3 regions of the Desulfovibrio inopinatus DSM 10711 genome follow, and region 2 is predicted to be linked to each of the others. Evidence: predicted binding sites of a transcription regulator. Region 2 holds the regulator's gene; each other region holds the start of a gene.
What was found. Region 2 encodes sigma-54, which starts transcription at its own class of promoters, with help from an activator protein. Its sites were predicted from a motif close to CTGGCACGGNNNNTGCTT; they were not measured.
Positions count from the first base shown of each region.

Region 1 (3,201 bases), on a different contig from region 2:
CGACATTCAGCCCGAGGTACGCAGAAAATTTCTTGAGTGATGACAGTTCGGCATGCCCAAACGGAGGATTGCCATATGTTTCGATATGCCCTTCTTTAATCCAGACTCCAAGATCAAGCACTTGCTGCATAGGAGGCAACTGGAACAGTGTCCCGATAGCGACATACAACGTAATAATCAAAGAAATGGTAAATGGCTTAGTAAACACAACCATTTCTTTGGCTTTATTCTTCATGTACGCCAAAATAGGCTTCCAGTTATAATAAATATGCAAAAGCAAGGCGAAAAGAAACAGGAATCCCGTTGTCAGATGCATGGCATCCCATTGATCCTTGGTCAAACCTAGCATGGTCCAATCTGCCCAATACGCCACACGACCATGGGGCTCAAGATAGAGAATGACACTGGTGAGAATGACAAAAAAACCAGAGAGAAACAGCGTAAGAGAAGTTATTTTGCGCATGAACGTCGTCCCTTGCAATGCATGCGTTGAAGTTTCCGTATTAAAGATATGGCGCGAAAGCGCGAGTCAACCCATTTCCCTTTCTTAGATAGAAAAATGAGCAATTTCAAGAACGAACAACAAGATCATGATGGTATTTCCGTCCTGAAACTCAGGCGAAAAGGCGTGCTGAAAAAATCCCCGGGACTTCGTCGAAGTCCCGGGGATTTTTTCAAAAGAAATTTCAAGGATTGGTACTAGTTCGTATTCCCGTATCCACCCATCATTCCATTGCCGTAGCCCATACCGTGACCATAGCCCATGCCGTGACCGTACCCCATACCACGACCGGAGCCATATCCCGGACAGCCAGCGCTGATATCAACACCAATTTCCTTTTGAACCTTCGCGACAAAAGCTTGATTGGAGTCGTACATCTTTTGACGCAAATTCCGAATGTCCGAAATAAGCGACTGTACTTTCGCCTGATCAACATTGGCGCTTCCCGAAATGGCCTTCAGCTCTGCGTTCTTGGCCCAAATATCTTCACGCAAATTATACATGGTCTTTTGGTGATCTTCGAGCAACGCATTGTAGGCATCCTGCTTGTCTGCCGGAATCTGTACTTGTGCAGTGTTAGTGTTTCCGTAGCCAGGACATCCGCCGCGGCCCCATCCAGGACCAGCAAAGCTGACGGCCGAGCCGATGAGAAGAATGGAGATAACAAACAGGGAAGGGATAAAGATCTTTTTCATGTGACTCACTCCTTGGGAGGTTGGTGGTTCATTGATTGCAATATCACACCAGCAAGGCATGTGCCACAGAGTTAAAAAATTTTATCACACTGAAATACCAAACATATTTAACCAAAGATCCTGAGGCTTCTCAATTCGTCCCCCACAAAGCGTATAGCTTTTAAACACAAAGTGCCGTATGAACGTATCAAAATTAAACACATTGACCAGGACCACGTCAGCAATGCAATTTTCGTTTGAAGACATGGACCGCGATACAAATCGCTTTGCCTCTCCGTGGCTTTTATTTGGAGCAACGGGCATTTTGGCTTTAGTTGTGACAATCATGGCTTTTTTGAACATCCATCGTCATGAAATCGATCTGACGCGCATCATGGTTCAAAAAGGAGCCGGCCTTATCCGGGCGTTCGAAGCTGGAACGCGTACGGGGATGCGAGGACATTTTGGTTCGGGTGTCCGATTGCAATCTCTTCTGACAGAAACGGCCAAACTGGAAGATGTACATTTTCTTGCCATCACCGATGCCACCGGTCTGGTATTAGCTCACAGCAATCAAGATATGATTGGAACACGACTGTTTTCTCCGGAAACCATGAAAACGCTCGACCCGACGCCTGAAGAAAAGTGGAAGTTGTCCACGGACGATACCGGAAAAAAGTCGTTTACGGTCTATCGTACCTTTCTCAAAGGTCAGGGAGAATGGCGAGGAAGAGGCGGCGGAGAAGGAGGAGGAGGAAAGCACCGTGGTATGCCTCGCTTCCTTTGCCCCGGAACGTGTCCGAGTGACGAAGCAGCAAAGCTGTATGACGATAAACTTGTCATCTTTGTCGGACTTGACGACACGCCCTATGCCGACGCCCGAGATGCCGATATTCACGGCACCATCCTCAATGCCGTCATCTTGTTCATTATCGGTCTGGCCGGAGTAGGAATACTGTACCTTGGACAACGTATCCGGGCATCGCGACAGAAACTCAAACAATCTCGTATTTTTGCCTCGGAAGTCATCTCCAGCTTGCCCGTTGGTCTGGTCGTTACGGATCGCCAGAATAACGTCACCTATGTCAATGATGTCGCCATGCGACTTTTTGCTCTGCCCTCCGACATACAACCAGGCAAACCGGCATCAGAAGTCATGCCGGCCGAGCTGCATCGCTTTTTTGATCAAGACACAAGCGAAAAAATAGCCGGACGACATATCACGATCCACCCCTCCAATGAAAGCGCCCTACCACTCAGTGTCGGCGTTTCAACTATTGCCGCTGAAGCGGGCGATATCGCCGGGCGACTGTTTGTCTTCGAGGATTTGTCGGAACTGGAACGATTGCAGAATGAAGTCCGACGTAAGGAAAAATTAGCGGCCGTTGGCAGTCTGGCTGCCGGTGTTGCCCATGAAATCCGTAATCCTTTAAGCTCCATCAAAGGATTCGCCATTCATCTCGGAAACCGATTCCAGGAAGGATCGGACGACAAAAATATCGCCAAGGTTATGGTGGGTGAAGTCGATCGTGTCAACCGAGTCATTACGCAGCTTCTGGATTTCACTCGGCCGACCGATGTCAACCCGCGTGAAGTCGATCCCATCCCCATTGTGGAGCGGGTGGCGCATCTCGTCGAACACGATGCACGAGACGCCGACATCGAACTGACGATTTCGACATCCCATGCCCCACATGTCGCTCACCTTGACCCCGATCGCTTTTCTCAAGCTCTACTCAATGTTTGTCTGAATGCCATTCAGGCCATGACAGAAGGAGGCAAACTTAACATCGCGGCCATAACCGAAGATGGCATGTTCGTTGTACGCATCACCGATAACGGCCCAGGCGTTGCCGAAACAGATCTCGCTCAGATTTTCGATCCGTATTTCACCACCAAGCCGAGTGGGACAGGACTTGGCTTGTCCATTGTTCAAAAAATCATGGAAGCTCACGGAGGAGATGTCACCATCTCTTCCCTCCCCGGTCAGGAAACAACGGTTTCGCTCAGATTCCCTCGTGCCTG
Region 1 is NZ_AUBP01000012.1:174,397-177,597, forward strand. It holds gene G451_RS0111430 (DUF4405 domain-containing protein) at 1-463, opposite strand, end outside; gene G451_RS28960 (periplasmic heavy metal sensor) at 700-1,197, opposite strand; gene G451_RS0111450 (ATP-binding protein) at 1,421-3,201, shown strand, end outside.
Region 1: G451_RS28960 (periplasmic heavy metal sensor) is a predicted target of sigma-54. The motif match lies at 1,247-1,264, and genes of this name have one in related genera.

Region 2 (3,201 bases):
ACTATAATTATCGATCGCAACGATTTGGCGTTCGCTTTTCCCAACTTGATCGTCATCATAGCTAAAAAAATGAGTCCGGACCGACGCCAATCGCTCACCCCGACGTCTCTCCTTCAATTTCTCATTAATTTTACGAAGCTGGGCTTCCAACTTATCATGTACCAAATCCAAGGTAGCATACATGTCCTCGGACTCATGGTAGGCTGAAATATGTGTACGATCCGTCGTAAAGACAACATCGGCCATCTGACGGGTCTTTTCGACACCAAGATTAACCTGCAGGTCGGCATTGTCCGTATTAACCACATACTTATCAAGCTTTTCAAACCGCTTCGCAGCGTAATCGCGCAATTGTTCAGACGGCTCGAAATTCTTGAAGGTAAAACTGATGTTCATACATCCTCCACAAATGTCCTGCGAATTCAACTCAAGGTCAAAAAATTTGGCGACGTTTAGATGACGATGGAATATTCATGGCTGTACGATATTTTGCCACCGTCCGGCGCGCAATATTGATATTGAGCGTTTCCTTCAAAATGTCCGCAATGGCATCGTCGCTCATGGGCTTCTTGGGGTCTTCATTGGCAATAAGCTGTTTGATGGATGCTTTGACAGACTCCGAGCCAACCGAACCACCATCATCAAGGCCTAGCGCACTATTGAAGAAAAATTTCAACTCGAAAATGCCGTGTGGCGTCGCGACGTACTTGCTTGTCGTGATTCGGCTAACCGTCGATTCATGCATGCTGATGTCATCGGCAACGTCTTTCAGAATCAGAGGCCGAATTTTTCCGACGCCCTCTTCGAAAAACTCCCGTTGAAATTTCACGATGCTTTCCAACACCTTATATAACGTACGCTGTCGCTGGTAGAGACTTTTCATGAGCCACATGGCAGAACGCATTTTGTCCTGGAGGTAATCTTTATCTCCTCCGGATCGCGCATTTTCGTCATACATGGAGCTGAGTTGAAGTTTCGGCAAGCCCTCTTCGTTCAACAAAATAACAAATTCATCATCGTATTTATAGACGAAAGCGTCAGGGCTCACATAGATAGGATCGCCCGACCCAAAACTTGCGCCTGGATACGGGTCGAGTGATTGAATGATATCGAGATATTCTTTGACATCATCCATCGTTATCTTGAACTTCTTTGTGAGCGGCTTATACCGTCGCTTTTCCAGGTCTTCGAGGTGTTCGCTGACGAGTTCCAGCAGAACAGGGTCGTCATACTCCAACACTTCGAGCTGAACGAGCAGGCATTCTTTCGGACTCCGTGCAGCAACACCGATAGGATCCATACGCTGAATTCGGTGCAAAACCCGCTCTACCTCGTCTTCCGCTGCATGGGCCATATCGGCAATATCCTTGATGGTCGCCTGCAGATAGCCGGCCGAATCAAGGTTGCCCATAACGACGTCTGCGATAGCAAGCTCATGGTCGGTTAGGTTGGATAACCGTAACTGCCAGCTTAAATGCCCCTCCAGTGACGTCTTGGCCGACAATCGGGCTTCAAACGACATGCCTTCTTCGGGAGTCTCGAATTCCCGCATCGTCGCCTGTTTGCCTGTGCTGGAGAAATCGCCGAGATAATCGTCCCACTCCGCGTTCTTCAGAAGCTCTTTTTCCATCGCGCCATCTGTGGTATTGGCGTCAATGGTACGCTCGTCGCGTGCGGCTCTTTCAATCTTTTCCTCTTCGGCCGCTTCTTCCAGGAGAGGATTCTCCAACATCTCAGTCTGCACAGTCTCAAGGAGTTCCACACGTGAAAGCTGCAATAATTTGATCGCCTGCTGTAATTGCGGCGTCATAACAAGTTGCTGGGACAGCTTGAGTTGTTGTCTGAGTTCGAGTGCCATAATCCGTCTTGGTTTTCATATTCTCGCGCAGGACAGCATGCGACAACACGCGCACACCATCCTCTACGCTGGGAGAGTCTTCATAGCAAAAAAGATGCCTTGAAGCTAGTACTCCCCTTCATCAATCCTGTCGAGCCTTGAGTGATGATTATGCCGACCAGTGTCGCCACATCGGTTCCCATCGATTCTGTGCATCAAGAATGAAACGAATAGCATCTCGTACGGCGCCATCTCCTCCTCGTCGTGTCGTGATCCACGCAGCCATCTCAAGGATTTCAGGTTGTGCATTCGGAACGCTCATCGGCAGGCCGACGCGCTTGAGGATGCTCGCATCAATCCAGTCATCACCGAGAAATGCCACCTGGGAAAAGTCCAATCCTCGCTGTTCCAAAATGCCTTCAAGAATTGGTAATTTGTGAAGGTGCCCGCCGTGATATTCCGTGATGCCAAGTTCTTCCATGCGTTTGACGACCGGAGTACTCCGCAATCCACTGATAACAGCCATATCCAAGCCGGCGGCCTGAGCAATTTTAATGCCCAGACCGTCCTGCACGTTAAAGCGGCGGCCAACGGTTCCACCCTGCGAATCATAGTATACGCCACCGTCGGTCAAGACACCATCGACATCCATGACAAACAGTTTCACGCGCTTGGCTGCCAACTTTGGGTCAATCACTTTGGGTCCATCGCTCATGCCGTTGCTCCCAAGCGCACCCCAAGCTCACCACATGCATTGGCCTTACCCATGATACACCTTGGCGGCTTTGACGAAATCGCGAAACAACGGGTGTGGATTCATGGGGCGGCTTTTAAACTCCGGATGGAACTGACTGCCGACAAACCAGGGATGGTCAGCCAATTCGATGACTTCAACAAGCTCTTCGTCCGGGGACACCCCACTGAACACGATGCCTGCTTTTTCGAGTTCGTCGTAGTAGGCTTTATTAAATTCGAAACGATGCCGATGGCGTTCCGAAATTTCTTCAACGCCGTACGCTTCGTACGCCTTTGTTCCAGTTCGAACCTTGCATGGATAGGCGCCGAGCCGCATGGTTCCGCCTTTGGCCGAATCTTCGTCGCGGCGTTCCACTTTCTTTGTTCTGAAATCGTACCATTCCTTCATCAGATAAATGACCGGATCAGCACATGTCGGATTAAATTCCTCGGAATCGGCACCATCAAGCCCAAGAACATTTCTCGCATATTCAATCACAGCGCATTGCATGCCCAGGCATATGCCGAGAAAGGGGATTTTATGTTCGCGAGCATAGCGAATGGATTCAATTTTTCCACGAATACCGCGTGTCCCAAAGCCACCGGGAACCAAAATGCCATCAACACCG
Region 2 is NZ_AUBP01000026.1:18,239-21,439, forward strand. It holds gene hpf (ribosome hibernation-promoting factor, HPF/YfiA family) at 1-396, opposite strand, end outside; gene rpoN (RNA polymerase factor sigma-54) at 434-1,858, opposite strand; gene G451_RS0115470 (KdsC family phosphatase) at 2,007-2,552, opposite strand; gene G451_RS0115475 (CTP synthase) at 2,598-3,201, opposite strand, start outside.

Region 3 (3,201 bases), on a different contig from region 2:
GGACAGCATCTCGCAGTGCCCCTCCTCCAACAAACAAAACAGCCCAAATCAACACAATACCACCGAGCAAAGCCATCCAACGGGTCAAGACATTTTTATTTTCCATTGTATGCAGTTCCTTTGGGTTTGAGGTGACGATCCCCCGGTATGCCCGGGGGATCATTGATATTGGGGGTGTTAGATCTTCGCGGTGATGTCCGGGAAGACGAGATAGAACATGATATACGCCATGGTCAGGGTCAAGATAAGGTTGAGGGACTGACCGCACATGTACAAAATGAGCGGCTTGCCACCTGTAAAGTATTTTTTCAGCTCACGGAAGTTTGTGGCCAAACCAATGGCAGCAAAAGCCAGACAGAAGAACCAACCACGGAACAGGCGGGAGAAGCCACGTAATACGCCATGGTCCACCAGACTGAAGCCGGCGTCGGATCCCAAGCTGGAATAGATCAGGGAGAAGATGACGGAAGCAGTGAGAAAGCCAAGAACAAATTTAGGAAAACGGTACCAGATTTCCATCCAGCTCACTTTTTGCCCCTCTTGGCACTCCACCTTGGCACACCAGTATACGGCGACACCGAAGGCGGTGACACCAATAAGGACGTTCTGAATCATCTTAATAGTGGCCGCAACATACAGGGCTTTTTCGGACAAGAACGCACCTGCTGCCGCAACGGCACCGGTTGCGTCAATGGTGCCACCCATCCATGCACCGCCAAGAATATAGGGCATTCCTGTTGCTTTGATGATGGCGGGCATAACGATCATCATGATAGCTGTGAACACCAGAGAAAGACCGATGGACAGGGTCAGTTCCTCTTTTTTGGCGCGGCACGCGGCGGCTGTGGCAATGGCAGCGGAAGTGCCGCATACGCTCATGTCGGCAGAAATAACCATGTTCAGCGTTTTGGAAGGAATTTTCAGTACTTTTTGACCGAAAATGAACGTAGAGATTAAAACGATCGGTGTAACGACCCAGGCGACGAAAATGCCGGGAACACCAATAGCAATAACTTTGTTGAACAAGACTTCCGCGCCAAGCAAAACCAAGCCGGTTTTAATGAAGTATTCGACTTCCAAGGCCGGTTTGATCCATTTGGGAGTGCCTATTGTATTGGCGATGAGCATACCGATAGCAATAGCCCAAGCGGCATTGCCGATTCCGTAATGAGCCATCGTCGATTGTCCGGCGAGAAAATACGCAAGAATGGAGACGGCGAAGACCCCGACGAAGCCCACCAGGAAGCCGCCTACAGGCTTGCCCATGAAATATGCGCCAATGGAGAAAAACAATGCCAGGACAATCATGAGGCCAATCAAGGTGGGAATATGGTTATACGGTTTGTTGCTGACACCTTTTTTGGCTTTCGACTCCGCCGATTTGACTTTGAGCCAATTATCGATGGCATTGGACGCGGTGTCATTGAGTGTCGCATCTTTGAAACCGGCGGATTCAGCCGCGGACTGAGCCGTTAACGCCGCTGCTTTGGCTTCTTTGGTCGCAGCTTTGGTCTGTTCATATTTGGGGGTATTTTGTGCATTCAACGCTTCGGCGCGTTCGGCACTCATATAAAGCGAATCCATTGGGTCGGATTTCCACTTGCCGGGGTGGCTCATGAAGTTATGGACTGTTTTGGCAATGGGAGATGACGTGCCCTTGATTTTTTCTTTTGTCTGGAGTGCTTCATACCACTGCACGGTTTTAAACGGAGCCCGTGCGGCTTCGGTTTCCATGATGGCATTGGACTTGGTAAAGACTTCATCCATATCGGCTGGTTTGTTGTTGAAAAAGATGATGCTTCCAACGATGAGGATAACAAAGCCGAGCCAAATGGCCCAATAATCTTCCTTTTTCCAGAGGTCGCTCAGCGAGCCCGACGCGTTATCGACAACAACGTCTTCAGTTTTCGGGATAACCTGTTCCGCCATACTCTTCTCCTCCATCTCGTAGGTGATAATTCGAGTTGTCACTCCACCCGAGGGACAACGTGGATGCTTCGATGGAGGTTATAAAAAAGCAAAGTGTGGGCCAGAACGATGTTTTGCGTCTAATATATTGATTATACACTATAAGCTTTGATGTGCGGGGTGTTGGACCGATAACAAATATTTTCAACTGAAAACTTAAGTTTGCAGTTAGGGCATATACCGTGTGATGAGAGAAGGGCAAGCCGGAGAGGAATACGGTTTTCGACGAAGATGAACACAGATAGTGTGTATAGAGATGAGCTGAATTCTGTGGAAAGATGATGAACTGGAATGTTTAGGCCATGGTGGATGTCCCCTTCAGTTCGCGTGTTCGGAACGCACGAGGAACACTGCGAAGACATCCACCATGTTTATGGGGTGTGTGGAGGCAACGAGGGCTATGGTATTATCATTTCATAACGCGAATAGAAGATGTGGAATTCAAGACACGAGAGAAATACTACCGGTAGACCATACCTCCATCGATGAGTACAGCTTGGCCTGTCATGTAGTCGGAATCAGGGCCGGCCAGATATGAAACAAATGCTGCGACATCTTCTGGAAGTTCCGGGCGACCTAGCGCAATACCGGCACAGTATTGTTTAAAGGTCTCGCCTTGAGCTGCTCCGGTGATTTTAGAGAATCCATCATCAATCTCGCCCCACATGTCGGTATCGACGACACCAGGACAGTAGGCATTGACGGTGATTCCTGCACTGGCATACTCCCGCGCGGCGGCTTGGGTCAGGCCGCGAACGGCAAATTTGGTGGCGCTGTATACGCCAATCATGGCGAAACCATCGTGTCCGGCGATGGAAGATGCACTGATGATTTTGCCTTTTTGTTTCCGAGCGATGAATTTAGCCGCGGCAGCTTGGATGCCCCACAGCACACCATTAACGTTGATCTTGAAAATTCTCTCCACTTCTTCGGGCGTCACGTCAGCTAAGGCTTTTACCTGGGCTATGCCTGCATTGTTGACCATGATATCGAAACCACCAAGTTCCTTTTCTGCATGGTCAATCGCTGCGTACACTTGGTCACGGTCACTGATATCGGCAATAAACGTCGTGGCTTTGCGTCCAAGAGCTTCAATCTCCTTGGCGACCGCGTCCAGCTTATCCTGTTTAAGGTCGACAAGCGCAATATCTGCACCGTCTTTGGCAAGACGCAACGCGATTCCTCGACCGATTCCTTGAGCAGAACCAGTTATGAGCGCGACTTTTCCTGAAA
Region 3 is NZ_AUBP01000001.1:306,457-309,657, forward strand. It holds gene G451_RS26860 (hypothetical protein) at 1-106, opposite strand, end outside; gene G451_RS0101360 (YeiH family protein) at 178-1,929, opposite strand; gene G451_RS0101365 (acetoin reductase) at 2,429-3,201, opposite strand, start outside.
Region 3: G451_RS0101360 (YeiH family protein) is a predicted target of sigma-54. The motif match lies at 2,016-2,033, and genes of this name have one in related genera.